3 regions of the Blastochloris tepida genome follow, and region 2 is predicted to be linked to each of the others. Evidence: predicted binding sites of a transcription regulator. Region 2 holds the regulator's gene; each other region holds the start of a gene.
What was found. The regulator LexA, encoded in region 2, represses DNA repair genes until DNA is damaged. The targets are predictions, from matches to a motif close to TGTTCNNNNTGTGTTCNG.
Positions count from the first base shown of each region.

Region 1: the regulator LexA is predicted to act here: its motif matches at 6,709-6,726, upstream of recA (recombinase RecA).
Region 3: the regulator LexA is predicted to act here: its motif matches at 1,720-1,737, upstream of BLTE_RS14060 (PA0069 family radical SAM protein).

Region 1 is NZ_AP018907.1:609,928-619,901, forward strand. It holds gene flgC (flagellar basal body rod protein FlgC) at 1-44, shown strand, start outside; gene fliE (flagellar hook-basal body complex protein FliE) at 150-485, shown strand; gene fliQ (flagellar biosynthesis protein FliQ) at 618-884, shown strand; gene fliR (flagellar biosynthetic protein FliR) at 931-1,698, shown strand; gene flhB (flagellar biosynthesis protein FlhB) at 1,711-2,784, shown strand; gene cckA (cell cycle histidine kinase CckA) at 3,128-5,623, shown strand; gene BLTE_RS02775 (cache domain-containing protein) at 5,842-6,285, shown strand; gene recA (recombinase RecA) at 6,878-7,924, shown strand; gene alaS (alanine--tRNA ligase) at 8,187-9,974, shown strand, end outside.
Region 2 is NZ_AP018907.1:1,717,440-1,727,413, forward strand. It holds gene BLTE_RS07930 (transposase domain-containing protein) at 1-1,423, opposite strand, end outside; gene BLTE_RS07935 (helix-turn-helix domain-containing protein) at 1,869-2,312, shown strand; gene lexA (transcriptional repressor LexA) at 2,696-3,391, shown strand; gene BLTE_RS07945 (IS481 family transposase) at 3,484-4,440, shown strand; gene BLTE_RS07950 (ComEC/Rec2 family competence protein) at 4,594-6,828, opposite strand; gene BLTE_RS07955 (glutamine--tRNA ligase/YqeY domain fusion protein) at 7,120-8,796, opposite strand; gene gltX (glutamate--tRNA ligase) at 9,038-9,974, shown strand, end outside.
Region 3 is NZ_AP018907.1:3,095,468-3,105,441, reverse strand. It holds gene BLTE_RS14065 (site-specific DNA-methyltransferase) at 1-263, opposite strand, end outside; gene BLTE_RS14060 (PA0069 family radical SAM protein) at 547-1,698, opposite strand; gene BLTE_RS14055 (glycosyltransferase) at 1,865-2,449, shown strand; gene BLTE_RS14050 (tRNA1(Val) (adenine(37)-N6)-methyltransferase) at 2,624-3,388, shown strand; gene BLTE_RS14045 (S49 family peptidase) at 3,447-4,331, shown strand; gene ptsN (PTS IIA-like nitrogen regulatory protein PtsN) at 4,360-4,821, opposite strand; gene hpf (ribosome hibernation-promoting factor, HPF/YfiA family) at 4,907-5,488, opposite strand; gene rpoN (RNA polymerase factor sigma-54) at 5,682-7,217, opposite strand; gene lptB (LPS export ABC transporter ATP-binding protein) at 7,295-8,371, opposite strand; gene BLTE_RS14020 (LptA/OstA family protein) at 8,454-9,215, opposite strand; gene lptC (LPS export ABC transporter periplasmic protein LptC) at 9,215-9,934, opposite strand.

The sequences.
Region 1 (9,974 bases), 1.1 Mb from region 2:
CCCGGCGGATGATCTCGCGAACTCTCGACCTGCTGCGTGTCTGAAGCAGGCTTCACCGCGTGTCCGATCGATCCGTTGCGTATTCGCCAGACCCGTCTCGTCCCCCGCCAGACCCGTTGCGTATCCGCTAGACTCTTGGAGCCCTCGCCATGTCGACTGCCAGCCTCGTCGCCAACGCCTACGCCGCCGCCGCCCGTGCCGCCAACACCGGTGATCATACCCGCATGCCGCTGCGCGACCACGGCGCCGGCCTGGACGATTCCACGTCCACCGGCTTCGGCGCGATGCTGGAGAACACGCTCGCCAACACCATGGCCGCCGGCCGCGCCAGCGAGCACAAGGCGCAGGCGCTGGTGGCCGGCAAGGCCGATCTCGTCGACGTCGTCACCGCGGTCGCCGAGACCGAGGTCGCCATCGAATCGCTGGTGTCGATCCGCGACAAGGTGATCCAGGCCTACCAGGAAATCATGCAGATGCCGATCTGATCTGCGCCGGCACGCTGGAGCGTCATCCGATCTGACCGTATCGGATCGGACACTCCAAGTTCTTGGTTTGTCGCATTCTCTCTCGCAAGACCTGTGCCCACTTTTGCGGAGAATGCTCTGGAGGGCCGCGCCATGACCGGACCGGAAGTGCTCGACGTGGCGCGCGACGGCATCCTCACGCTGCTGTGGGTCTGCGCGCCGATGATGCTGGCGGGACTCGCCGTCGGCGTCGTAATCTCGCTGCTGCAGGCGCTGACCCAGATCCAGGAGATGACGCTGGTCTTCGTGCCGAAGATCATCGCCATGTTCTCGGTCATGCTGGTGGTGCTGCCGTTCATGGGCGACATGATGTCGGCCCACATGGCGCGGGTGGCAGCCCACATCATCGCCGGACATTGAGGGCGCGGCACGTCGGGCCGCAACGGGCGGAAGGCGGCGCTGCGCAATGACGGTCAGCCTCACGTTCCTGCCGGTGGTTGCCGCCGCCTTTGTGCTGATGTTCGCCCGGATGGGCACGCTGATGATGCTGCTGCCGGCGTTCGGCGAGCGCAACATCCCGGTGCGGATCCGCCTCGCGGCCGCGGTGCTGATGACCTTCATGCTGTTTCCGCTGCACCGGGACGCCTATCAGGTCGAGCTGTCCGGCTTCGGGCCGCTGGTGTTCATGCTGTTCGGCGAGCTCGCCATCGGCTTCGTGCTGGGGCTTGCGGCCCGCGTCGCCATGGCATCGCTGCAGGTGGCCGGCACGGTGATCGCCAACCAGCTCGGGCTGGGGTTCGTCACCGCGGTCGATCCGACCCAGGCGCAGCAGGGGGCTCTGCTCGGCACGTTCCTGGCGCTGCTCGGCGTCACGCTGGTGTTCGCGAGCGACCTGCACTATGTAGCCATCGCCGCCATCGCCAACAGCTACAAGGTGTTCGCGCCCGGTGTGCCGCCGCTCACCGGCGACGCGCTGCAATTGTCGGTGCGGATGGTCGCCGACGCCTTCCGCATCGGCGTGCAGATTTCCGCGCCGTTCCTGCTGTTCGGGATGGTGTTCAATGTCGGGCTGGGGCTCCTGGCGCGGCTGATGCCGCAGCTTCAGGTGTATTTCCTCGCCATGCCGCTGTCGATCTTCGCCGGCTTCGCGATCCTGCTGGCGCTGGTCGGGGCGATGATGGGCGTCTATGTCGATTTCCTCGGCGGCGTGCTCGCCATGCTGGCCGGGCGCTGAGGGGAGGCCGCCATGGCCGAGAGCGGCGACGATACCGAACGCACGGAAGAGCCGACCCCAAAGCGAATAGAAGAGGCGATCGAGCGCGGCGACGTCGCCAAGAGCCAGGAGGTCAACACTTGGTTCGTGCTCAGCGCCGGGGCGCTGATGCTGCTGATGTTCGGCCCCAGCACCGCCGAAAGCCTGACGGCCAGCTTCCGCGGCATCCTCGCCAACGCCGCCACCGTCCCGGCCGATGCCGGCGGGTTGACGCGCTTCGTCGTCCAGGTGGCGGTCGAGACGGCGCAGGCGGTCGCCCTGCCGCTGATGATGATGGCGCTGGCCGGTGTCGCCTCCAACATTGTCCAGCACCGCCTGCTGTGGACCACCGAGCCGATCACGCCCAAGCTGTCCAAGATCTCGCCGATCAACGGGCTGAAGCGCGTGTTCGGCAAGGAGGCGCTGGTCCAGTTCGTCAAGGGGTTGGTCAAGATCGCCATCGTCGGCGGCGTGCTGTACGCCATCCTGTGGCCGCAGCGCGAACGGCTGGCGCTGGTGGTGGCCTCCGACCTCGCGACGCTGCCGGAACTGGCGCTTGCGCTGTCGCTCAAGCTGTTCATCGGCGTCATCGCGGTGATGACGGTCGTCGCGGTGCTCGACTATCTCTATCAGTGGACGAGCTGGCGCAAGCGGCTGCGCATGAGCCTGCGCGAGATCCGCGAGGAGTTCAAGCAGAGCGAAGGCGATCCCCACGTCAAGGCGCGAATCAAGTCGATCCGCCAGAGCCGCATGAAGAAGCGGATGATCGCCCAGGTGCCCAAGGCCTCGGTGGTGATCACCAACCCCACCCACTACGCGGTGGCGCTGCAGTACGAGAAGGGCATGACGGCGCCGGTGTGCGTGGCCAAGGGCCTGGACGCGCTGGCGCTGCGCATCCGCGAGGAGGCCGAGAAGCACGACATTCCGGTGGTCGAGAACCCGCCGCTGGCCCGCGCCCTGCACGCCAGCGTCGGCCTCGACGAGGAGATCACGCCCGAGCACTACAAGGCGGTGGCGGAAGTGATCGGCTACGTGCTCAGCCTGCGCCGGCGCTGGCGGCCGTCCTGACCGGATGGCGGCCGGGCACGGGCGGCGCGCGACCCGATTCCACTCGGGCGGATTGTGCGCTAGAGCACGGCGCAGGGTGAACGGCGGGGGAACTTGCCGGCGACCGCCCGGCGCAGACGGGGGCGCCGGAAAGCGGCGCAGGGCAGGGGTTCAGGACTGGGGCTCAAGGCAGGAGCCTCGGCCGTTGCCGGCCTGCCCCGGCGGGTCGGCAGGATGAGCGTAATCGTTTATCGTATTTTTTGTCGGATTCCTTGCGCAAGACCGGCTCCCGGACGTGCGGAGACTGCGCGAGTGCCGTCGAAAGGGGCGGGTCGTGACCATCGGTGACGAAAGAAACGGCGAGATGCTGGAGGCCGTCGACAGGAGCGATGCCGCCGGCTCCATCGGTCTCGTCGTGGTGATCGCGCTGGCGATGGTCGCGGCGGTGGTGTCCTTCCTGTTCATCGGCCGCGACGATGCCGAGCCGTGGGTGGTCGGGCTCCTGGCGCTGCTGGCGGTGATGGGCGTGTTCGCGCTGTTCGCGGTGGCCGCCGGCATCCTGCAGTTCGCCGGCAAGTCGGGCCGGTTCGACCTGACCAAGGCGCTGATCGACGGCTCGGCCGAGGGCACGGTGGTGGTCGATCCCTCGGGCCGCGTGCTCTACGCCAATGCCGCCTATCTGGAGTTGGCCGGGGCGACCTCGGCCGACGACGTGGTGCCGGTCGAGCGGCTCTACACCTCCGAGCCGGAGGTGGCGGAGGTGATCTACCGCCTCGCCCAGGCGGCCCGCGCCGGCCGGGCGGCCTCGGAGGAGGTGCGGGCGGCGGGCCGCAAGGGCGAAACCGGGCGCTGGCTGCGGCTGAAGGTGCGCCCGGCCGGAGCGCAGGGGCGGCTCGCCAAGCTCATCGCCTGGACGGTGGCCGACGTGACGCGCGAACGCCTGCGCCAGGAGGACGCCTACGTCCAGCTCCAGCAGGTGATCGACTATCTCGACCACGGCCCGGCCGGCTTCTTCTCGGCCGAGCCCGATGGCACCCTGGTCTATATCAATGCCACGCTGGCCGAATGGCTGGGCTACGACTTCGCCGAGGTGGCGACCGGCGGGCTGAAGGTCTCCGACATCCTGCCCGGCCCCGGCGTGGCGCTGCTGGCGCCGCAGCCCGGCAGTGCCGGCGAGGTCAAGACCGAGGTGATCGACATCGACCTCAAGCGCCGCAGCGGCGAGCCGCTGCCGGTGCGGCTCCACCACAAGGTGGCGGTGGCGCCGGACGGCACGGCGGGCGCCTCGCGCACGCTGGTGCTGGACCGCTCGCGCGGCCGGGCCGGCGCCGACCTCGCCCGCGCCGCCGAGGTGCGCTTCGCCCGCTTCTTCAACTCGACGCCGATGGCGATCGCCACCGTCGACCGGGTGGGGCGCATCGCCCGGGTGAACGCGCTGTTCGCGCGGCTGTTCGGCGGCCCGGTCGAGGTGCGCCCCGGCGGCGAGACGCGCTCGGTGCTGACCGGCATCGCCGAGGCCGACCGGCCGGCGCTGGAGGCGGCGATCAAGGCCGCCGCCGACGGCAAGGGCGACATCGCCCCCGTCGATGCCGGCATGCCGGGCGGGCGGGCGGTGCGCTTCTATGTGGTGCCGGTGGAGGAGGACGAGCGCGACCAGGAGGCCGCGATCGTCTACGCCATCGAGACCACCCAGCAGCGGGCGCTGGAAACCCAGGTGGCGCAGTCGCAGAAGATGACTGCGATCGGCCAGCTGGCCGGCGGCGTGGCGCACGACTTCAACAATGTGCTGACCGCCATCATCGGCCATGCCGACTTTCTGCTGGAGAGCCACCGGCCGACCGATCCGTCCTTCCAGGACATCATGCAGATCAAGCACAATGCCAACCGGGCGGCGGGCCTGGTGCGGCAGCTTCTCGCCTTCTCGCGCCGCCAGACCCTGCGCCCGCAGGTGATCCAGCTCGGCGACGCGATGAGCGAGGTCACCATGCTGCTGCGGCGGCTGCTGGGCGAGACGGTGAGCCTCGACATCCGGCACGGGCGCGACCTTTGGCCGGTCTATATCGACGTCAACCAGTTCGAGCAGGTGATCGTCAATCTGTCGGTCAATGCCCGCGACGCCATGCCGACCGGCGGCAAGCTGACCGTGCGTACCGCCAACGTGCCGGCCGCCGAGACCAAGACCTTCGGCGACCCTCAGCTTCCCTCGGCCGATTTCGTGCTGGTCGAGGTGACCGACACCGGCACCGGCATGCCGCCGGAGATCCTCGACAAGATTTTCGATCCCTTCTTCACCACCAAGGAGGTGGGCAAGGGCACCGGGCTCGGCCTGTCGACGGTCTACGGCATCGTCAAGCAGACCGGCGGCCACGTCTCCTGCGACTCCAGGGTCGGGGTCGGCACCACCTTCCGCATCTTCCTGCCGCGCCACATCGCCACCGAGGCGCCGGTGGCGGCGGAGGAGCCGGCCCAGGCCAAGGCCGCCGACCTCACCGGGCGCGGCACCATCCTCTTGGTCGAGGACGAGGATTCGGTGCGGGCGTTCGGCTCGCGGGCGCTGACCTCGCGCGGCTACACCGTGCTGCAGGCGGCCTCCGGCATCGAGGCGCTGGAACTGTTCGCCGACCATGACGGTTCGATCGACCTCGTGGTCTCCGACGTGGTGATGCCGGAGATGGACGGGCCGACCCTGCTGCGCGAGCTGCGCAGCCGCCGGCCCGACCTCAAGGTGATCTTCGTCTCCGGCTATGCCGAGGACGCCTTCCGCAAGAACCTGCCCGAGGGCGAGCAGTTCGCCTTCCTGCCCAAGCCCTTCACGCTGAAGCAGCTGGTCGAGGCGGTGAAGGAGACGATGGCGGCGTGAGGGCGGCCGGTTCGGGTCCAGGAGTGGGGCCCATGAGGCGGGCCCATGCGCCGAACGGGTCAGGCGAGGCCCATGAGCCGCGGTTCACATGAGCCGTGCCTGCGGCGGCCGGCACGCGACCAAAGACGCAGATGCCTTCCCGATAGTTTCGTTTAGGATCGGTTCGCCCCCGCAGGCGAAGAACTGCGATCAAAAACGAACCAATAGGGAGTCACGCGATGAAATCAGGACGTCTCGCTCTGGCCGCCGCCTTTGCGCTCGCGCTTTCCGTGCCGGCCTATGCGGCCGACTTCGGCACCGCTGCCGAGGCCAAGGCCATGCTGGAGAAGGCGGTCACCGCGCTGAAGGCCGACAAGGCCAAGGCGCTCGCCGAGTTCGCCAAGGGCGAGGGCGGGTTCAAGGACCGCGACCTCTATCCGTTCTGTGGCGGTCCGGACGGCAACTTCACCGCGCATCCGACGCTCACCGGCAAGAGCCTGAAGGACCTCAAGGACAAGACCGGCAAGGCGCTGGGCGAGCAGATCTACGCCGTCGCGGCCGAGGGCAAGATCAGCGAAGTCGACTATATGTGGCCGCGGCCGGGCACCACCGATCCGGTGCAGAAGGTGTCGTTCGTCACCAAGGTCGGCGACCAGACCTGCGCCGTCGGCTACTACAAGTGATGAAAACGGCCCCAGCCGCCAGCGCGTGGGGCCTTTGAGCCTCGCGGATTTTCTCGGAATCAGGGATTTCGAGAAAATCCGCGATCGGCGTTAAGGCCGGCCTTCTGGCCGGTCTCCTCCTCCCTCGCCATGGCGGCGGAGCCCTGCGCCCCGGCCAGACGCCCTCCTGGCGTGCCGTTTCGCGCGTGGGCCTGCGGCGCCGACGCCGGCTTCCCAAGACTCTCAGCGGCCGTCGTCGTGGCCGGGACGTTGCCTGGGCGTTGGCGTGTGTTGCCGGCGCCGGGACGGCAATCCGACGGCAACCGCCGCACGTGGGGGCCGGGATTCCGAGTCGTCCAGGGCAAATCCAGTTCATGGGTTAGCGGAAAACGCTCCGGAGAGTCCATTGATGGAACGTCTGTGCAACAGACCGGACTTTTGTTCCGTTCCCCTCTTGTTCGCGCGAACAAATCATGTACAGTTGGGTTATTGCCCTGTCGGAATGGCGGGGTGGCTCACGGATTGATCTGGCGGTTTGGACGGCGCGCGGGCGCATGCCATAAGGGGACGCACGGTGACTCAGGTCTCTCTCAAACTGGTCGAAGGCTCGTCGATGGACAAAACCAAGGCGCTGGACGCCGCGCTCACCCAGATCGAGCGGGCCTTCGGCAAGGGCTCGATCATGCGCCTCGGCAAGGGCACCGCCGCGCTGGAGGTCGAGACCGTCTCCACCGGTTCGCTCGGGCTCGACATTGCGCTCGGCATCGGCGGCCTGCCGCGCGGCCGCGTCGTTGAGATTTTCGGCCCCGAATCGTCGGGCAAGACCACGCTGGCGCTGCACACCATCGCCGAAGCCCAGAAGAAGGGCGGGGTGTGCGCCTTCATCGATGCCGAGCACGCGCTCGATCCGATCTATGCCCGGAAGCTCGGGGTCAATCTCGACGATCTGCTGATCTCCCAGCCCGATGCCGGCGAGCAGGCGCTGGAGATCGCCGACACGCTGGTGCGCTCGGGCGCCATCGACGTGCTGGTGGTCGATTCGGTGGCCGCCCTGGTGCCGCGCGCGGAGCTGGAAGGCGAGATGGGCGACAGCCAGCCGGGCATGCAGGCGCGGCTGATGAGCCAGGCGCTGCGCAAGCTCACCGCCTCGATCTCGCGGTCGAACTGCATGGTGATCTTCATCAACCAGATCCGCATGAAGATCGGCGTGATGTACGGCTCGCCCGAGACCACCACCGGCGGCAACGCGCTGAAGTTCTACGCCTCGATCCGCCTCGACATCCGCCGCATCGGCTCGATCAAGGAGCGCGACGAGGTGGTGGGCAACCAGACGCGGGTCAAGGTGGTCAAGAACAAGCTCGCCCCGCCGTTCAAGCAGGTCGAGTTCGACATCATGTATGGCGAGGGCATCTCCAAGGCCGGCGAGCTGATCGACCTCGGCGTCAAGGCCGGCGTGGTCGAGAAGTCGGGCTCCTGGTTCTCCTATGACAGCCAGCGCATCGGCCAGGGCCGCGAGAACGTCAAGGGCTTCCTCAAGACGCATCCGGACATTGCCGGGCGCATCGAGGCCGCCATCCGCCAGAATGCCGGCTTGATCGCCGAGCAGATCCTCGGTTCGCCCGAAAGCGGCGAGGACGGCGAGGACGCCGCCGAGGGGTGAAGACCGTAGGGCTGGGCAGTGCGCGCGGTCGGCGTTGTCCGGTCCTGCCGTTGTCCAGCGGCTGCAGGGCCTTGCAGATCCTGGTCTTTTTCTTCGGCGCGGCTCCGGGGCCGGCCTGCGGGGCGGTGCTGCGCGGGAGATCGGCGCGGGTCCGCGGTAACGGTCGGGCTTGGCGTTTCTGGACAGGGGCGGGGGGCGCCGCTAGATGTGCAGAGAAGCCAACGGCCGCCTGGGGCGCGCCGCGCCGGAGATGAGTTGCCAGATGAGCGGCGTCAACGAGATCAGGTCCACCTTTCTTGAGTTCTTCGCAAAGAACGGCCACGCCGTGGTGCCGTCCTCGCCGCTGGTGCCGCGCAACGACCCGACCTTGATGTTCACCAATGCCGGGATGGTGCAGTTCAAGAACGTCTTCACCGGCGTCGAGAAGCGGCCCTACCAGCGCGCGGTGACCGCCCAGAAGTGCGTGCGGGCCGGCGGCAAGCACAACGACCTCGACAATGTCGGCTACACCGCGCGGCATCACACCTTCTTCGAGATGCTGGGCAATTTCTCCTTCGGCGACTATTTCAAGGACCGGGCGATCGAGCTGGCGTGGAACCTGATCACCAAGGTCTACGAGGTTCCCGAGAAGCGCCTGCTGGTCACTGTCTATTCCGAGGACGACGAGGCGTTCGGCCTGTGGAAGAAGATCGCCGGCCTGCCCGACAGCCGCATCATCCGCATCCCGACCTCCGACAATTTCTGGGCGATGGGCGACACCGGCCCGTGCGGCCCGTGCTCGGAGATCTTCTACGACCATGGCGACCATATTCCGGGCGGCCCGCCCGGCTCGGCCGATCAGGACGGCGACCGGTTCATCGAGATCTGGAACCTCGTCTTCATGCAGTACGAGCAGCTTCCGGGCGAGCGCATCGCGCTGCCGAAGCCCTCGATCGACACCGGCATGGGGCTGGAGCGGATCTCGGCGGTGCTGCAGGGCACCCACGACAATTACGACATCGACCTGTTCCGCGCCCTGATTCGCGCCAGTGCCGAGGCGACCGGCGTCGAGCCGGACGGCGCCCACAAGGCGAGCCACCGCGTCATCGCCGACCATCTGCGCGCCTCGGCCTTCCTGGTCGCCGACGGCGTGCTGCCCTCCAATGAGGGCCGCGGCTACGTGCTGCGCCGCATCATGCGCCGTGCCATGCGCCACGCCCAGCTTCTCGGCGCCAGGGATCCGCTGATGTGGCGGCTGGTGCCGGTGCTGGTGCGCGAGATGGGGCAGGCCTATCCCGAGCTTCAGCGCGCCGAGGCGCTGATCACCGAGACGCTGAAGCTGGAGGAAACCCGCTTCCGCAAGACGCTGGTGCGCGGCCTCGCCATCCTCGACGAGGAGACTGCGCGCCTCGGACCGGGCGAGACGCTCAAGGGCGATGTCGCCTTCACGCTCTACGACACCTATGGCTTCCCGCTCGATCTGACCCAGGATGCGCTGAAGGCGCGCGGCATCGGCGTCGATACCGAGGGCTTCCAGGCGGCGATGGAGCGCCAGCGCGAGACCGCGCGCGCCGCGTGGGCCGGCTCGGGGGAGGCCGCGACCGAGACGGTGTGGTTCGCGGTGCGCGAAAAGGTGGGCGCCACCGAGTTCCTGGGCTACGAGACCGAGACCGCCGAGGGCGTGGTCAAGGCGCTGGTCAAGGACGGCCAGGAGGTCGCGGCGCTGGAGGCCGGCGAGAGCGGCTTCGTGGTGCTGAACCAGACGCCATTCTATGGCGAGTCGGGCGGGCAGGTCGGCGACACCGGCGTGATGAGCGCCGCCGAGGCGCGCGCCCGCGTCACCGACACCCAGAAGAAGCTCGGCGACCTGTTCGTGCATGCGGTCACCGTCGAGCACGGCCGGCTGAAGGCGGACCTGCCGGTGGAACTCGCGGTCGATCACGACCGCCGCGGCGCCATCCGCGCCAACCATTCGGCCACCCATCTGCTGCATGAGGCGCTACGTCAGGTGCTTGGCGACCATGTCGCCCAGAAGGGCTCGCTGGTGTCGCCCGACCGGCTGCGCTTCGAC
Region 2 (9,974 bases):
CCTCGACCTTCTCGCCGTTGTAGAGGGACAGGCCATCGCAGGTGAACGGACGGCCCTTGACGGCGATGCAGCCGCGGTCGGGCGTGCGCGCTTCCCGAACCGTGAACGCTTGCAGAAGCGCCATCGGATCGATGGTGGCGGCCCGCCAGCCCGCCTCCTGGGCACGGCGGAGCATCTGGTTGGGCGTCAGGCCGCCCAGCCGCCCGCGCTGAGGGTTGGTGTTGTAGTAGGAGACCAGCCCCTCCGCTTTCTGGCAGAAGTCGGCCCACGTTCCCGGAAACGGCGCGGGCGGACGGCCGACATTGGCCGATTTCTTGCGCAGCCGGTCGCCGCCAATGTGGCCTTCAAGGACGTTGAACACCGTCTTTTCGAGAACGGCGAAGATGCCCTCGATAGGCTTGGCCGCAGCGTTGTAGGGCTTGGCCTTGATGATCGGAGAGGATCGGGTGAAATACTCGACTGGGCCATTGATCACCTTCATCGCATCTTCGATGAAGTCTGCCCAATTGTATTCCGCGCCATTGTCGAGATAGAGGTGCCGCGGCACGCCCCAGGCCGGATCGCGCACCATGTCGAGGAAGCTGCGGGCGACGTCCTCATTGCGGACGCCACGGCCCTTTTCAAACAGCAGGAACGTCATCCGAACCCGGCCGGTGGCGACGTCCAGCCACGCGATGGCCCGAGGTGTCGCGGTCGACCCGTCCTCACGCCGAACCAGCACGTCGACCGGGTGGACGTCGCCGACCACGACGTCCATCGGCTGCAGCCCTTCGATGGTGCGCCGGACGCGCCGCTTGCCGTCCTCGAAAGTCTTCCGGTCGGTGTTGAAGACGTGAACCTTGCGTGCCCGCTTCCCGCGCTCGACGAGGTGCTGCGGGAGTTGGCACAGCCGGGCCAGATCGTCCGGGCCGGGATCGAAGCCCGCCAGCCGGGTCGTGTCCGCCAGCCACTCGCCGGCCAGACGCCGCACCATGGACAAGGCGCCACCGTTGCCCCAGAGGTTGCGGATGTGCTGGTCCAGGCGCTCGCGAATGCGAAGCTTCTCGGCATCGTCGAACGGCACGGCTCCGTCCCATGCCCTGGTGATGATGGCCTTCTTCGCGCCGGCATCGGCGCGGCGCTTGCGCCCGAGGGCGGCAAGCCCGCCGTCCTCCAGGGCCTTGATCTTCCGCTGGATCGTGCGCTCGGACAGGGTGATCGGCCGGCCGCGCCAGTCGGTCAGGTCCGACCGAGCCGCCAGCGCCGCGACGGCTGCCGCGCGCTCGGGCGAGCCCTTCTCATGGCGCAACGCCTCGGCCACGTGGAACGACCACCAGCCCCACGAATCCTTGTCGTGGTGACGCCCCTTTGAAGGGGCTTCAACGGGGCTTTGAAGGGCCTTGAATTCGAGTTGGAGGCCAAGCGGCAGGCTGGAGACCAGCACCTCATAGGAGACGCCCGACCGCCCGCCCCGCCCGCGGACCTCACGGACCGTGAGGGTGGAACCGCGCCAAACGATGTCTGCCCGTTGGAGAGCAGCACGGGAAACCGCCTTTTCTATCGCTTGCCGGGAGACGCCAGCAACCTCTGCCAAGGCCGGAAGGCTTATGAAGCCCTTCATCTCTCGCCCTCGGCCCCAAGTATCTCGTTCGCAAGCTCTTTCCTGAGCTTCGCAGCCAATTTGCTATGACGCTCGCCCTTGAGGGCTCTTTCGACCGTTTGCCTGTTCAGGCCACGCGCCTTACAGAGGGCGTTGAGACTTGTGCCTCTGGCAACAAGCGCGGCTCGCACAGCTCGATACAGCTCCTCAGAGCCATCGATGGTCGCGCCGAATCTGTATTCGATCTGGTGCATAAGCGACGCTTATACACCTATTTTGGTGACATTCAATGCCTGCGACCGAAAACCCGGACGTGGTTGATACCCTGCGGCGGGTTATGGAGATCCGGAAGGTCAAGATGACCGCCCTCGCGGAGAGAGTCGGCATCCCATACCGCTCACTCCAGAATTATCTCTATAAGAAAAGTCCCCTTCCTCTAGATGTATTTATGAAGATATGCTCTTCTCTGGACATAACACCGGAGTGGGTTTTTTCTGGGCGATTTCATGTAGACACCCATGCACTTCGGGACGCGCTCCGAGAGGTTTTCGGTGACCTTCTCGAAGGCTTCTGGTTCGATGACAATGTGGAGCTAAAGTTTAATCCCTTACACAAGGCATCGGACATGGCTGAGGGGCCACGAACAGTCGGAACGCTCGCCGTTTTGCTCGCCGGGGCTTATGACGTCGCGCGCGAGGCGAGAGCGCTGCGGCCGGAGGATGATGACACCTGAACCGCTTTGGCGGGTTGGCCAATAGGTTGGCCAATCGTCTCGTTCGGAGCCGTCATGCGCCCCACTGTTGGCCAATAGTTCCGCAATATCGCGCGTATTTTCAATGCCCTAGCCTGAATTCATCGCTATCTGTCGGCACATTTCCGCCACAATTGATGGTTGGCGATTGGGAGCCCATCAATCCATTTAATTTCAATGCGTTAAGGCCTGTTCAGCGACAAATAGCGATGTTGGCCGGCGCCAAATAGCGGCGGCGCCTCCACCGCTACCGGTTCCAGGCGCCTTCTTCAGACGGATTTAACACCTTGCGGAACACACAATGAACGTATAGTGTCCGTTCATGATTTGTTTCTAGCCCGCGAAGCCCGATCCAAGGACGCGCCATGCTGACCCGCAAACAGTACGAACTGCTCAAATTCATTCACGAGCGGCTCACGGAAAGCGGGGTGCCGCCGTCCTTCGACGAGATGAAGGATGCGCTCGACCTCAAGTCGAAATCGGGCATCCACCGGCTTATCACCGCGCTGGAGGAGCGCGGCTTCATCCGCCGCCTGCCCAACCGGGCGCGCGCGCTGGAGGTCGTTCGCCTGCCGGACGCGGTCGGACAGGCGGCCATGCCGCGGCGCGGCTTCGCTCCGGGCGTGATCGAGGGCGGGCTCGGCAAGGTGCGCCCGGCCTCGGAGGACACCAGCGGCCGCACGGTGCCGATCCCGGTCATGGGCCGAATCGCCGCCGGCACGCCGATCTCGGCCATCCAGAACCGCAGCCACGTCATCAACATGCCGCCGGACATGCTGCCGGCCGGCGACCATTACGCGCTCGAAGTGCGCGGCGATTCGATGATCGACGCCGGCATCCTCGAAGGCGATCTGGTGGTGATCAAGAAGTCGGACACCGCAGACAATGGCGACATTGTCGTCGCCTTGATCGACGATGAGGAGGCAACGCTGAAGCGGCTGCGCCGCAAGGGCGCCTCGATCGCGCTGGAGGCCGCCAACCCCGCCTATGAGACGCGGATCTTCGGGCCGGACCGGGTGCGCATCCAGGGGCGGCTGGTCGGGCTGTTCCGGCGTTACTGAGCCGGCTAGATGTGGGCTTTCAGGAGGTTGTCCATTCGGCCCTGGCCGGGAACGCTGATGTCGCCAGACGTCAGTGATTCGCGGAGGACCGAATGGACACTCACAAGAATGCTCGCCTGACCCCGAAAGGTCGAGAGGTGATGGTGGGCGCCGTGGTGGATGGCGGACTGACCAATGCCGAGGCCGCGCGTCGCTACAACACCACGCCGAAGACGGTCGCCAAATGGGTCGGGCGCTTCCGCGCCGAGGGTGTCGATGGTTTGCGCGACCGCTCCTCCAGGCCGCTTTCATCGCCAGGCCAAACAGCGCCCGCCACGTGCGCTGCGGTCGAGGCGTTGCGCCGCCAGCGCTGCACCGGCAAGCAGATCGCGGCCGAGCTCGGCCTCTCGCCGGCCACCGTCAGCCGTATCCTGCGGCGGCGCGGCTTGAACAAGCTCAGCGCCCTGGAGCCGGCCGAACCGGTCCGGCGCTACGAACGCCAGCATCCCGGCGAGATCATTCACATCGACATCAAAAAGCTCGGCCGGTTCAACACGGTGGGCCACCGCATCACCGGCGATCGCAGCGGGCAAAGCAACAGCCGCGGGGTCGGCTGGGAGTGCCTGCATCTCGCCATCGACGATCATTCGCGGGTCGCCTACTCGGAAATCCTGCCCGACGAAAAGCGCCCGTCCTGTCTGCGCTTTCTGTTCAATGCACTGCGCTTCTTCAGGGCCCATGGCGTCAAGGTTCAGCGCGTGATGACCGACAACGGCGCCAGCTTCCGCTCCTTCCGCTATGCCAGGGCGCTGCGCCTACTCGAGATCAAGCACCTGCGCACCAAGCCGTATACGCCCAAGACCAACGGCAAGGCCGAGCGCTTCGTCCAAACGAGCTTGCGCGAATGGGCCTACGCCAAAGCTTATCTGCACTCCGATCAGCGCGCCGCAGAGCTGCCGATCTGGCTGCATCGCTACAATTGGCACAGGCCCCATGGTAGCTTGCAAGCCAAGACACCCATCAGCCGCCTCGGTCTGACCGAGGACAACCTGTTGAGGCTCCACAGCTAGAGCATTCTCCGCAAAAGTGGGTACCGGTTTTGCGAAAAACCCGAAGGGCCGCGTCAGCGAAAATGCGATAATCAAAAAGTTTGGAGCGTCCGTTTGATCCAATCAGATCGGCGGTCGCTCTAACGGGTCTCGGCCGACCTGCTGCACGTTCGGTCAGTCGGCCGTCTCCTCGTCCGGCGGCGGCTCAGATGCAGTGTCGCGCTGCGACGGCTTTGCGGACGGTTCGGGCGCGGCCTGCACCATCCAGGGCCGGGTGCGGGTGGCGTCGCGGGCCGGCTCGATCCGCCAGCCGTCGCCCGCGCGGGTGATGGCGAGGGCGCCGTTCGCGGCGCGTCGGGCGGGGTCGATCCGCATCGCGGCGCACGGCATCGGCGTGGCGTGGCGCGTCACCACCAGCGCCGCCTTCGCGCAGTCCTCCTCCAGCGCCGCGAGGGTCTTCGGCACGGCAATGGCGGTGCCGTCCGCGAGCTGTGCGACGCCCCCCTCCTTGTCGCAGGCGAAGCCGGCGGCGAGTTTGGGATCGGCCGGCAGCCGGTGGTCGCCATCGGCGGCAAGCCAGGTGCGGACGGCGAAACGGTCGGCCGACGCACCGAGGATCGACAGCCGGCCGTCCGCGCCGCGCACCGCCACCAGCCGGCCGGTGGCGTCGACCAGCACGTCCGGGCGGTCGGGCGACCCCACGGCCAGAAGCAACGCCAGGGCTGCCGCCGGCAGCGCAGCAAGCCGCAGCGGGCTGACCAGCAGCAGCCCGACCAGCAGGGCCGCCGCGGCGAGCAGCAGCGGCCCCTCGCCGAAGGCGGGAAGCCGCGAATCCGCTCCCGGCAATGCGGCGACGAAGGCGGAGATGTCGAGCGTGCGCTCGATGCCCCAGCCCATCAGCACCCAGAACGGCCGGTCGAAGCCGAACGGCATCATCAGCACCCCGCCGAGCGCCGCCGGCATCACCAGACCCGAGATCACCGGCGTCGAGGCCAGATTGGCGAGGAGGCCGTAGGGCGACAGGCGGTGGAAATGGAAGGCGGTGAAGGCTGAGGTGGCGAGCCCCGCTGCGAGCGAGGCGAGCGCTAGGCCGGCCGCGCCGATCCACAACGCCCGACCGAGCCGCTGCACACGGGCGCCCTCGGCGAAGCGGCGGTTCGGCGCCCAGTGCTCGTAGAAGGCCACCAGCGCCAGCGTGGCCGCGAACGACATCTGGAAGCCGGGATTGAGCACGCTTTCCGGCATCACCGCCATCACCACCAGCGCGGCGGCGGCCAAGGTGCGCAGGCTGATTGCGGCACGGTCGGCCAGCACGCCGGCCAGCACCAGCCCGGCCATCAGGAAGGAGCGCGTGGTGGCGACCTCCGCACCCGACAGCAGCCAATAGAACGCGGCAACGCCCAGCGCCGCCAGGACCGCCCATTTCTTGATCGGCCGGCGCAGCGCCAGCCCCGGCACCAGCGCCAGCGTGCCGCGCACCAATACCAGCACGGTGCCGACCACCACCGCCATGTGCAGGCCTGAGATGGAGATGATGTGGTAGAGGCCGGACACCCGCAGGCTCTCATTGGTGGCCTCGGCGATGGCGTCGCGCTCGCCGGTCACCAGCGCCACGGCGATGGCGCCGGCGTCGCCCGGCACGATGGCACGGATGCGCTGGCCGATGCCCTCGCGGATCCCTTGGGCCATCTGCCAGACGGCGATGCGCCAGGGCGGCGGCGATGCCGCCGGTATCATCTGCACCGCGCCGAAGGCGAGCCCGGTGCCGCCGATGCCGGCGAACCACAAATCGCGCTCGAAATCCCAGGCGCCCGGCCGGGCCGGGCCGGCCGGCGGATTCAGCCGCGCGCGCACCGAAATATGGCTGCCGACCGGCGGGGCCGCGCCCGGCCGAAGCACGATGCGCAGGCGCGTCGGCATCGCCTCCTGCGCCGGGGTGATGCTCGTGACGTGCAGGATGACGCGGTCCGACTTCTCGCGCTGGTCGCGGTCGGCGACGAAGCCGGAGACGGTGGCGACCAGCGGACGGGCCAGCACCGGATGGGCGATCAGCGCGGTGCGCAGGCTGGCGGCGGCAAAGCCCGCCGCGAAGGCCGCGGCCGCGACCGCGAGCGGAAAGCCGAGCGGATGGGCGCGGGCGGCGATGGCCAGCGCCGTGAAGGTCAGCGCCGTCAGCAGCGCGGCGATGAGCGAGGGCTCGGTCTCGGCGGCGAAGTAGACCAGGATGCCGATGGCGAAGACGACCGGCAGCCACAGCGGGCCGCGGGCCGCCTCGCGTTCGCGCCGGGCCCAGGCGGCGAGCGGCGCCAGCAGGCTGGCGGCTCCCGAGAGGGGCCGATAGCCGGCGGCGAGCGCGCGGGCGCGGCCGATCACCGCCACCCGCACCCCTGTCCGCTGCCCGCCCGCCATGGCGCCCCGAAGGTCCGGGCGGCGGAACGCTCGGTTTCCGGTCAGGCCGCCCGCGCCATGCTACACACTCCGCAGCGGCAGGACAGCCTGGGCGAAGAGGCCAGGGAGTTTTTGCGCACCATCATCCTGTGAGGCGCCACAGGGCACGGACGCACAAGGAAGGTCGCCTTTCTGCCGACGGTCCCGGCTCGGCGCTGCGCGCCGTCCGGGACGACAGGCGGATTGCAGACCAGGCCCGCTCGCTTTGCCCCAAACGGGCCTACGCCCCGCTCACCTTGGCCCAAACGGGGCTCAGGCCCCGCTCACCTTGGCCCACGTGTCGCGCAGGCCGATGGTGCGGTTGAACACCGGGCGGCCGGGCGTCGAATCCTTGTCGCGGACGAAATAGCCCAGGCGCTCGAACTGCACCGGCTCGACGCCGCCCTCGGCCAGCGAGGGCTCCAGTTTGGCACCAGCGACGATCTCCAGCGAGTCCGGGTTGAGGTCGGCGGCGAAGTTGGCGGCGTTGGGCTCGGGGGTCGCGAACAGCGGATTGTAGAGCCGCACCTCGGCCTCCACCGCATCCGCCGCGTTCACCCAGTGCAGCGTCGCCTTGACCTTGCGGCCGTCCGGCGCGTTGCCGCCCTTGGAGGCCGGATCATAGGTGCAGCGCAGCTCCACCACCTCGCCCGAGGCGTCCTTGACCGCCTCGCGGCAGGTGACGAGATAGGCGTAGCGCAGCCGCACCTCCTTGCCCGGCGACAGGCGGTAGAAGCCCTTGGACGGGGTCTCCATGAAGTCGTCGCGCTCGACATAGAGCTCGCGGCCGAAGCGCAGGGTGCGGCGGCCGGCGGCCTCATTGTCGGGGTGGTTCGCCGCTTCGAATTCGTCGGCCTGCCCGTCCGGGTAATTCTCGATCACGATCTTCAGCGGCTTCAGCACCGCCATGCGGCGTTCCGCCTTGGCGTTGAGCACCTCGCGCACCGCATGGTCGAACATCGCGACATCGACGGTGGAATTGGCCTTGGCCACGCCGATGCGGCGGACGAACTCGCGCAGCGCCTCCGCCGGCACGCCGCGGCGGGCGAGCCCGGCCAGCGTCGGCATGCGCGGGTCGTCCCAGCCCTTCACATGGCCGTCGCGCACCAGCGTGGTCAGCACCCGCTTCGACAGCACGGTGTAGGTGAGGTTCAGCCGGGCGAACTCGTACTGGTGCGGCTTGGAGGGCACCGGCAGATTGTCGATGAACCAGTCGTAGAGCGGCCGGTGATCCTCGAATTCCAGCGTGCAGATCGAGTGGGTGATGTGCTCGATGGCGTCCGACTGGCCGTGGGCGAAGTCGTAGCTGGGATAGATGCACCACTCGGTGCCGGTGCGCGGGTGGACGGCGTGGAGGATGCGGTAGAGCACCGGGTCGCGCAGATTGATGTTGCCCGCCGCCATGTCTATCTTGGCGCGCAGCACGCGGGCGCCATTGGGGAATTCGCCTGAGCGCATGCGGCGGAACAGGTCGAGGTTCTCCTCGACCGAGCGGTTGCGGAACGGACTGTCCTTGCCCGGCTCGGTCAGCGTGCCGCGGGCCTCGCGCATCTCGTCGGGCGACTGGTCGTCGACATAGGCCTTGCCGGCCTTGATCAGGTATTCCGCCCACTCGTAAAGCTGCTCGAAATAATCGGAGGCATGATAGAGGTTCTCGCCCCAGTCGAAGCCCAGCCAATGCACGTCGCGCTTGATGGCGTCGATGTATTCCTGCTCTTCCTTGGTCGGGTTGGTGTCATCGAAGCGCAGGTGGCAGCGGCCGCCGAACTCGTTCGCGATGCCGAAATTCAGGCAGATCGACTTGGCGTGGCCGATGTGGAGATAGCCGTTGGGCTCCGGCGGGAAGCGCGTGACCACCGTCTTGTGCCGGTCGGCGTCGAGATCGGCCTGGACGATGTCGCGGATGAAGTCGCGTCCGGCCTCCGCCGTGCTGGTCTCAAGGGCTGTCATGCTGGCGAACTCCGTTGTCGACCGCCTCAGGGGTGTTCATGTGGGCGTCGCATTCAAATCGCAATGCGTGTGGTGTGCCAAATTCGCAAGGCCGCGCCAAGGCGGTGCCCCGGCAGACCGCCAATGCGGCCCGGACGGCCGGAGGGCCGCACGGGAAAAGCCGTGACAGCCGGCCCCATCGTGCTAAAGGGGCGCCGATCATCATCCCGTTGATTTTGCCCTCCCTCTCGATCCGGCCGACATGAGCGAACCCGTCGTCACCCGCTTTGCCCCCTCGCCCACCGGCTTTCTGCACATCGGCGGAGCACGCACCGCGCTGTTCAACTGGCTCTATGCCCGCGCCAAGGGCGGCCGGATGCTGCTCAGGATCGAGGACACCGACCGGGAACGCTCGACCCAGGCCGCCATCGACGCCATTCTCGACGGCCTGTCCTGGCTCGGCATCGATTGGGACGGCGAGACGATCTACCAGTTCGCCCGCGCCCAGCGCCACCGCGAGGTGGCCGAGGCGCTGCTCGCCGCCGGCCGCGCCTATCGCTGCTATGCCAGCCCCGAGGAGCTGGCCGAGATGCGCGAGACCGCCCGGCGCGAGGGGCGATCCAAGCTCTATGACGGCCGCTGGCGCGACCGCGACCCGGCCGAGGCCCCGGAAGGCGTCAAGCCGGTGATCCGGCTCAAGGCGCCGCTCGACGGCGAGACGGTGATCGAGGATCTCGTGCAGGGCCGCGTCGCCTGGCAGAACAAGGATCTCGACGACCTCGTGCTGCTGCGCTCGGACGGCACGCCCACCTATATGCTGGCGGTGGTGGTCGACGATCACGACATGGCGGTGACCCACGTCATCCGCGGCGACGACCACCTCACCAACGCCGCCCGCCAGAAGCACATCTATGACGCCATGGGCTGGTCGGTGCCGGCGTTCGCGCACATTCCGCTGATCCACGGGCCGGACGGCGCGAAGCTCTCCAAGCGCCATGGCGCGCTCGGCGTCGATGCCTACCGCGCCATGGGCTATCTGCCGGCGGCGCTGCGAAACTATCTCGTCCGCCTCGGCTGGAGCCATGGCGACCAGGAGATCTTCTCCACCGAGGAGATGATCGCGGCGTTCGATGTTGCGCGCATCGGCCGCTCGGCGGCGCGCTTCGACTTCGCCAAGCTGGAGAGCCTGAACGGCCACT
Region 3 (9,974 bases), 1.4 Mb from region 2:
TACGCCTCGAACGAGGCGAACTTGTCCCAGTCGTCGTCGACCGCATCGACCACGCTTTCGTCGGGACGCTTCAGCGCGCCTTCGAGCTGCAGATTGTAGGGCGGATCGGCGAAGACGAGATCGACCGAGGCCGGTGGCATCGCCGCGAGAATGGGAATGCAATCGCCGACATGAATGCGGTCGAGATGGCGCTCGAAGGCGGCCGGCGATTCGCGGGAGATGCGGGACGCCGAACTGGGCGCCCCGCGACGCAACTGACGCATACTCGTACTCGGGATACGCAACGCGGACTCAACGTCCACAGGATGCGGCCCGCAGGGTAAACAAAGCGTTCAGCCGTCGTGTTGCGCGTGCGTGATGCGGTTTCCGGCTGATCAAGCCTTCGAGCCGCATCCCGATCGCCGAAAATCCCGCTATCGGACGAGGGATTTTCGCCGAGACCGTTTCCGGCGTCCCGAAGGGACCAACCGGAAACCGTACGACGCGAGTCTGCGCGTCAGAGGGAGACCGTTTCCGGTATCCCGAAGAGATCGACCGGAAACCGGATCAGAACAGCGAAAGCTGCTCGCCGCAGCGTGCCGGCCGCACGAACAGGTCGGTGCGCAGCTTCAGGGAGCGGCGGTTGAGGCCGAGCCGGGCGCAGGCGGTCTCGAACCGGCGGCCGATCATCCAGGCATACGGGCCCTCGCCGCGCTCGCGCTTGCCCCAGGTCGCGTCATAGTCCTTGCCGCCGCGCATCTCGCGCACCAGCGACAGCACGTGGCGATAGCGGTCGGGATGATTCAGCACCAGCCACTCGCGGAACAGATCCTTGAGCTCGTGCGGCAGGCGCAGCATCACATAGCCCGCCTCGCTCGCGCCATTGGCCTTGGCGGCATCGAGGATGCGCTCGATCTCGGCATCATTGAGGGCGGGGATGATCGGCGCCACCATCACCGCCACTGGAATGCCGGCCTCCGCCAGCGCCTTGATGGTTTCGAGCCGCAGAGCGGGCGTCGGCGCCCGTGGCTCCATGGTGCGGGCGAGCCTTGCATCCATGGTGGTGAGCGAGATCGCCACCTTGGCCAGCCCCTTCGCCGCCATCGGTGCCAGGATGTCGATGTCGCGCCGGATCAGCGCCGACTTGGTGACGATGGCGGCCGGGTGGTCGGCGCGCGCCAGCACCTCGAGAAGCGCGCGGGTGATCTGGTAGCGCCGCTCGATCGGCTGATAGGGATCTGTGTTGGTGCCGAGCGCCAGGGTCTTGGGCTCATAGCCCGGCGCCGTCAGCTCGCGCTCGAGCAGCGTCGCGGCATCGGGCTTGGCGAACAGCTTCGATTCGAAATCGAGCCCCGGCGACAGGCCCATGTAAGCGTGGGTCGGGCGCGCGAAGCAGTAGACGCAGCCGTGCTCGCAGCCGCGATAGGGATTGATCGAGCGGTCGAAGGCGATGTCGGGCGAGTCGTTGCGGGTGATGATGCGCCGCGCCTTCTCCTCGGTGACCTCGGTGACGAAGGGCGGCAGATCCTCCAGCGAGCGCCAGCCGTCGTCGGCCTCGACGCGCATTTCGCGCTCGAACCGGCCGGACGCATTGGAGACGGCGCCGCGGCCGCGCCGCCGTTCGCCATCGACGCTGGCGCGCTGGGCGCGGGCACCGTCGATCGCCCGGTCATTGCTCCAGGCGGGTGCGAGGGGGCGGTTGCCGACGATTCGAGCCATGATCAACGCTATCGCAATCGGGCGAACAAAACAAGAACATGGTCGTAGCTCCGCCGACCTAGGCGGGGCCGCCGCCCGCCGCCCAATTTCTGCGCTTGCGCAAGGCGCGGGCGGTTTGCCACCTGTCGCTTCGGGCGGTAATCGGGAGCATGGAGGCGAGGGCAGCGTGATCAGCGTCATCATCCCGACGGACAACAGCGAACGCGTGCTGGTGCCGTGCTTTGCGGCGCTGGTGCCGGCGGTGTCGGCCGGTGTGGTGCGGGAGGTGGTGGTGGCCGACGCCGGCTCGCGCGACGACACGCTGAAGGTGGCGGACGCCGCCGGCTGTACGCTGATCGAGGGGCCGGCCGATCCCGGCGCCCGGCTGAAGCGGGCGGCGGCGGCGGCGCGCGCGCAGTGGCTGCTGTTCCTGCGGCCCGACGTGGTGCTGGAGGACGGCTGGACCGGCGCCGCCGAGGCGTTCATCGCCGCCGCCGAGCGGCGCGGCACCCTCGACCGCACGGCCGCCGCCTTCCGCTATGCCATCGACGCCGATGGCGCCGCGGCCCGCCTCGCCGAGCAGGCGAGCGCCATCGCCCGCCTGCTGTCCGGTCGGGTGCGGCCGGAGCAGGGGCTGTTGATCCACCGCCGCCTCTATGATGCCGTGGGCCGCCACCCTGAGGGGCCGGCGGCGGCGCGCCGCCTCATCGGGCGGCTCGGCCGGAAGGTGACGCTGCTGCGGGCGCGCGCCTTCGTGCAGGACCGGGATTGATCCGTTTTCTCGGGGCGTGATCCGGTCTGGCTACGTCAGACCGGACGCGCCAAGTTTTCGAGTCGTCGCATTTTCTTTCGCAAAACCGGTTCCCAATTTTGCGGAAAATGCTCTGGCAGATGATCGCGACACCGGCTTCTGCTACATCGGCGGCACGATCAGATCGGCACGACGATGCTGGAGTCCGCCCCGCCCGCACTCACCGACGACGCCGTTCTCGGCGGCCGGCTCCGGCTGCTGCAGCCGGCGCGCGGCCACCGTGCCGGTCATGACGCCATCCTGCTCGCCGCCGCCGTTCCCGCCGCGCCGGGCGAGCGGGCCGCCGATCTTGGCGCCGGCATCGGCACCGCCGGACTGGCGGTGGCGGCCCGCGTGCCGGGCCTGTCGATGGTGCTGGTGGAGATCGACCCGGGCCTCGCCGCGCTGGCGGCGGAGAATGCCCGCCGCAATGGCCTCGACGACCGGGTTTCGGCGGCGGCCGCCGACATTGGCGATATCGGTCGCGCCAATGGTCCGCCGGAGCTTCCGGCCGACCGCTTCGACCAGGTGCTGTGCAACCCGCCCTTCCTCGATCCCGGCCGCCACGCCGCCTCGCCCGATCCCGACAAGCGCCGCGCCCATCTGCCGGAGCGGCCGCGCGGCGACTGGATCGCCGCGGCGCTGCGGCTGCTGACGCCCGGCGGCACGCTGACGCTGATCGAGCGGGCCGATGCGCTGGCCGGCGTGCTGGCCGACCTCGACGTGCGCTGGGGAGCGATCGAGATCGTGCCGGTGCATCCGCGGCCGGGCGCCCCGGCCAGCCGCGTGCTGGTGCGCGCCCGCAAGGGGCGGCGAACGCCGCTGGCGCTGTTGCCGGCTTTGGTGCTGGCGGATGTGGCGGGCCGGCCGAGCGAGGCGGCGGACGCCGTGCTGCGGTCCGGCGCCGCTCTGCCGGCCTGAGCGGCCGTCGACACCTCACGCCCTTGGCCTGACGCATCCTTGGCCTTATGTATCGACAATGACTGCAAGTCTCGCCAACCGGCTGCTGCAACGCCTGCGCCCCTATCTGCCCGTGCCGCTGCGCCCGCCCGAGATTCCGGTGGTGCCGGTGGTGCGGCTCACCGGGGTGATCGGATTTTCCACGCCGCTGTCGCCGGGCATCACCATGGTCGGCGTGGCGCGCATGCTGGAGCGGGCGTTCGATGTCGCCGACGCCAAGGCGGTGGCGATCGTCATCAATTCGCCGGGCGGCTCGGCGGTGCAGTCGCACCTGATCCACCGCCGCATCCGCATGCTGGCCGAGGACGCCGGCCTGCCGGTGCTGGTGTTCGTCGAGGATGTCGCGGCCTCGGGCGGCTACATGATCGCCTGTGCCGGCGACGAGATCTTCGCCGACCCGTCCTCGATCATCGGCTCGATCGGGGTGATCGGCGCCACCTTCGGCTTCGACCGGCTGATGGAGAGGATCGGCGTCGAGCGCCGCGTCTACACCGCCGGCGAGCGCAAATCGATGCTCGATCCGTTCCGGCCCGAAGACCCCGACGATGTCGAGCGGCTGAAGACCATCCAGCGCGCCATCCACGCCAAGTTCATCGCGCTGGTGAAGGCGCGCCGCGGCGAGCGGCTGAAGGAGCCCGACGACGCGCTGTTCACCGGCGAATACTGGGAAGCGGAGCGCGCCCAGGCGTTCGGCCTGATCGATGGCTTCGGCGATGCCCGCACGGTGCTGCGCGCCCGCTTCGGCGACGATGTGTCAACGCCGCTGATCACCGCCGAGCGCACGCTGTTCGGCCGCCGCCTGCCGGGCTTCAGCGCCGCCCCGGCGGCCCCGGGCGCCGGCCTCGCCGCCGATCTGGTGTCGGCGATCGAGGCGCGCGCGCTGTGGTCGCGTTACGGGCTGTGAGCGGGCGGACGGGACACCGAAGCGTCCGTCACGCCGTGGTCGTCTGTGGCTGGGTCAGCACCACATAGAGCGCCTGGGCGTCGCGCGAGGCGCGCAGCCGCTGGGCGATGTCCTGGTCGCGCAGCAGGCGGGCGATGCGGGCGAGCGCCTTGAGGTGGTCGGCGCCTGCCGATTCGGGGGCCAGCAGCAGAAAGATGAGATCGACCGGTTCGCCGTCGAGGGCCTCGAAGTCGATCGGCTTCTCCAGCCGCGCGAACAGGCCGAACAGCCGGTCCATCTTGGCCATCTTGCCGTGCGGGATGGCGATGCCGTTGCCGACGCCGGTCGAGCCCAGCCGCTCGCGCTGCAGGAGGGTTTCGAAGATCTCCCGCTCCGAGCGGCCGGTGAGTTCGGCCGCCCGCTCGGCGAGTTCCTGCAGCGCCTGCTTCTTGGAATTGACCCGAAGCGACGGATACACCGCGTTCGGTGCGACGAGATCGCTCAGCGGCATGGCCGGCCCGGTCGTGCAGGAAGCGGGGCGCGATGACCGCCCCGGTTGCGAAGGCGGCGGACGATAGGCGCGGCGCCGGCCACGGTCAATGGGGCTCCGCCGGAGGGTCGACCCATCCGATATTACCATCCGGTCGGCGGTAGACCACGTTGATCCGCCCCGACGTGGCATGGCGGAAGATCACCACCGGCGCGCCGGTGATGTCGAGCTCGACCACCGCTTCCGCCACCGAGAGCTGGCCGACCGCGGTCTTGGTCTCGGCCACCACCACCGGGTGATCGCCGTCCGGCCCGGTCTCGGCCTCGACGTCCTCGTCCTCGGCCGGCGCCTGCAGCAGGTACATCGGCGCCATCGGCATCGAGCGCTCGCCGCCATGCTCCTCGCGCAGCTTGCGCTTGTAGCGGCGCAGCCGCTTCTCGATGCGCTCGCAGGCGAGGTCGCAGCTCTGGTAGGCGTCCGCCGCCGTGGCATGCGACTGCAACTCGACGCCCGACGACAGGTGCAGGATGCAATCCGTGCGGAAGAAGGTGCCTTCGCGCTCGACGATGGCGCGGCCGGACCAGCCGCGGTCGAAGTACTTGTCGATCGCTTCGGCGATACGCGCCTCGATGCGGCTGCGCAGGGCATCGCCGATGTCGAGGTTCTTGCCGGACACTCTCAATGTCATTTTTGTTTGTCTCCAAGGCACCACGCCATCGGGGCACGAAGTCCGATGGCCACAGGTGATTTAGCCTACAATTGGCGGCAGCGGAATCCGGGTGAACCTGCGCAGCAGCTTCGTCATTCGGTTTCCGGCCGATCCCTTCGGGAGCCCGGAAGCCGGCTCGGCGAGAATCCCGGTTCGGAAACGGGATTTCGCATCACGATACGGCGGCCGCGCTCTGCTTCTCGCGCCGGCGCTGGACGGAGGAGGGAATGCGCATGCCTTCCCGATACTTGGCGACGGTGCGCCGGGCGATGTCGATGCCGGCCTCGCGCAGCCGCTTGACGATGGTGTCGTCGGACAGCACGTCGGCGGCGCTCTCGGCGTCGATCATCTGCTTGATTCGGTGGCGCACGGCCTCCGCCGAATGCGCATCGCCGCCGCCGGCCGCCGCGATCGCCGAGGTGAAGAAGTATTTCATCTCGAAGATGCCGCGCGGCGTCGCCATGTATTTGTTGGAGGTGACGCGCGACACCGTCGATTCATGCATCGAGATGGCGTCGGCCACGGTCTTGAGCACCAGCGGGCGCAAATGCTCCACGCCGTGGGCGAGGAAGGCGTCCTGCTGGCGGGTGATCTCCATCGCCACCTTGAGGATGGTCTTGGCCCGCTGGTCGAGGGCGCGGGTGAGCCAGGTCGCGGTCTGCAGGCAGTCGGCGAGGAAGGTCTTGTCCTTGGCGTCCTTGGCCGCCGGAGCGACGCGGCCGAAATAGCTCTGGTTGATCAGGAGGCGCGGCAGGGTGTCGGTGTTGAGATCGACCTGCCAGCCGCCGTCGGGCGCCGGACGCACGAACACGTCCGGCACGATCGGCGTCACCGGGCCGCCGCCGAAGGCGAGCCCCGGCTTGGGGTCGAGCCGCTTCAGCTCGGCCACCATGTCGACGAGGTCCTCGTCGTCGACTTCGCACAGTTTCCGGAGCGCGGCGAAGTCGCGCTTGGCGAGGAGCGGCAGATTGTCGACCAGCGCGGCCATCGCCGGGTCGAAGCGGTCGCGGTCCTTGAGCTGCAAAGCGAGGCATTCGGCCAGCGAGCGGGCGGCGACGCCCGAGGGCTCGAAGGTCTGGATCACCGCCAGCACGTCCGCCACCGTCTCCTCGGGCGCGCCGAGCTTGGCCGCCACCTCGGCGAGATCGGCGGTGAGGTAGCCGGCCTCGTCGACGAGGTCGATGAGATACTGGCCGATCAGCCGCCGCCGCGGGTCCGGCTCGGCCAGCGCGAGCTGCTCGGACAGGTGGTCGGCGAGCGAGGTCGCGGCCGAGACATAGGCGTCGAGGTCCGAATCCTCCTCGAGGCGGCCGCCGGCGCCGACCGAGGCCCATTCCGAATAGCCCACCGGCTCGGAGGTGGTGTGGTGAGGTTCGGCCGGCCCGTCATCCTGGAACACGTTGCCGAGGTCGGTATCGAGCCGCGCCTCGATCGCCTCGCGCGAGCCAAGCGGGGATTCGAGCCAGTCGCCGGCGCGCTGGTCCTCGGGGGCGGGCGGCGGCTCGGGCTCGGCGCCTGCGGCCTCGGCGGGGGTCGAGAATTCCGGCTCCTCCGCCCGCTCCAGCAGCGGGTTGCGTTCCAGCTCGGCGTCGACATAGGCGGAGAGGTCGAGATGGGAGAGTTGCAGAAGCTTGATCGCCTGCATGAGCTGCGGCGTCATCACCAGCGACTGGCTCTGGCGAAGTTCGAGCTTTTGCGAAAGCGCCATGGCGATTATCGGCCTTCAACACGACACAGGAGGAGGGGTCTGGTACGAACCTTGCTTCCGCTCCTTGGGCGCTTCCTTTAAAGCCTGAATTCCTCTCCAAGGTAAAGCCTGCGGACATCCGGACTGGACACGATGTCGTCGGCCGAGCCCTCCATCAGCACTTCGCCGGAGTGGATGATGTAGGCGCGGTCGATCAGGCCCAGCGTCTCGCGCACATTGTGGTCGGTGATCAGCACGCCGATGCCGCGGCGGGTGAGGTGGCGCACCAGCGCCTGGATGTCGCCGACCGCGATCGGGTCGATGCCGGCGAACGGCTCGTCGAGCAGCATGAAGGAGGGCCGGGTGGCCAGCGCCCGGGCGATCTCGCAGCGCCGGCGCTCGCCGCCCGACAGCGCGATCGAGGGCGATTTGCGCAGCCGGGCGATGCCGAACTCGTCGAGCAGAGCGTCGAGTTCCTCCTCGCGCTTCCTGCGGTTGGGCTCGACCACCTCCAGCACCGCGCGGATGTTGTCCTCGACATTGAGGCCGCGAAAAATCGAGGGCTCCTGCGGCAGATAGCCGATGCCGAGCCGGGCGCGCCGGTACATCGGCATGGCGGTGATGTCGTAGCCGTGCAGGAAGATGCGGCCGGCATCGGCCTTCACCAGGCCGGTGGTCATGTAGAACACCGTGGTCTTGCCGGCGCCGTTGGGGCCGAGCAGGCCCACCGCCTCGCCCTCGCGCACATAGAGCGAGACGCCGCGCACCACCTTGCGGCCGCGATAGCTCTTCTCCACCGCGTCGACCGCCAGAATCCCCTCCAGCCCCGGCAGCGGATCGGTGCCGGCCTTGCGCTTTGCGGGCGGCTTGGTCTGGGTTTTGGCTTGAGTCTTGGGTTGGGCCTTGGCGGGCGCCCTGGCCGGCGCTTCGGCCGCATCCCCGGTTCTCGGTCTGGACGGCTCCCTGGACGGGTCGCCGGGCTGCGGCCAGAACGCATCCTCCGGCGCCCGGCCATAGGACGCCTCGCGCGGAAGCTGCATCGGCACGGCATCCGACCAGGGCGGACTCTCCGGTCCGGCCGGGTCGTCATCATAATAGGTGTCCGCCGGCTCCGCGCCGCGCCAGTCGGGCCCAGGCCGCCGACGCCGGAACAGGCTCGCGATGAAATTACGCACGCGCGCCCCACCCTTCGGGGTGTCGCCCCCAATCGCGCTCATAAGCGTTCAGCCCGCCGGACGCAATGTCGGGAACCGCGGCTCAATTGCCGCGCGCAGGGCCGAGCGGCGTCGGCGCCCGCGGCGGCTGGGGCTGCGGAATGGCGGGCGATTGCGGCTTGGTCTCCTGCTTGCCATCCTGCTTGCCGGACTTCTCGCTGCCCGGCACGAACAGGCCCTGGACGCGGCCGGTGCCGCCCTTGCCGGCCTCGATGCGCGAGACGCCGGAATTGAGGTCGACGATCAGGCGCTCGCCGCGCAGCACGTTCGGCCCCTGCGTCAGCACGACATTGCCCGACAGCGTCACGGTATTGGTGGCCATCTCGAACAGGCCGGTGTCGCCGGTGGCGGTCTGCTCCTGGGTCGACACGATCACCCCGCCGGTGGCCTCCAGCCGCTTGATCTGCCGCGGGGCGACGGATTCGCCGCCGGCCTTGGCCGCCGGCTGCGCCGTGGCCGAAGGCTTCGCGGACTTGGATTTGTCCTGCGTCTGGCCCTGGGATTGCGCCGGGCCTTTCTCCTTGCCGGCATCGAGGTCGTAATGGACCACGAGCTGCTTGGAGCGCATGGTGGTATCGCCCTGCTGGACCACCACATTGCCGGCGAACACCGCGGCCTTGTCGCGCTCGCGCACCTCGAGGCTCGCGGCCTCGATCCGCACCGGCTTGTCGCGATTCTTGGCGAACCCCTGCAGCGCATTGGGCACGTTGCCCTGCTGCGCGCCGGCCGGCGGCGCCAGGGTGAGGGCCGCAAGCGCGGCGAGAAGGGCCAGCGGAACGCCGGCCAGAGATGTGAACCCGCGCATCAGCGGAGCGCTCCCGAAGCTTCCCCGGCCGTGCCAGCCGATTGCGGCAGCATCACGTTCAGCACCACGCCGCCCTCGAAGCGCACGATCTGGCCCTTGTCGCGCAGATCCATGCTGTCGGCCCGCAGGTCGCCCTGCAGGAATTTCAGCTCGACCGGCTTGTTCGAGACGATGGTGCCGGCCCGCACGTCGATCTTCGCTTCCGTCAGCCGGCCCTCATAGCCCTCGCTCGATTTGAGGAAGATGCCGCGGCTCAGGGTCAGAAGCTCGGTCTTGGCGTCGAACTGGCCGTGCTCGGCGGTCAGGTCGGCGCGGCCCTTGTCCGCCAGATCGACCTTGGCCCGGATCTCCTCCAGCTCGACCAGATGCGGCTGTGTGACGTCCTGCTGGGCCCGCTTGGCGGTGACCTCATAGGCCTGGTTGTCCTTGGTGAAGCCGGCAAGCCGCGGCGCCTCCATGGTCAGCTTCGACCCCGACAGCACCAGCCGGCCGAAATCGCCCAGCGGCACGGTGATGGCGATCGAGCGGATGGCCGAATAGGCGAGCGGCAGCAGGATCAGCACCACCGCCACCAGCGGCACCAGCACGCGCAGCATGCGCACGCGGCGGCTGTGGCGCAGCGCCGTGCGGAACACCGCGTCGATGTCGCGGCGCTGGTCGAACACGGCGTCGAGTTGCCGGCCCGGCGGCAACCGTCTCGAGCCTGCGGTCTGGGACATCGTCACGCGTTCTGCCTCGCTCGGCCGGCCTGATCATTCG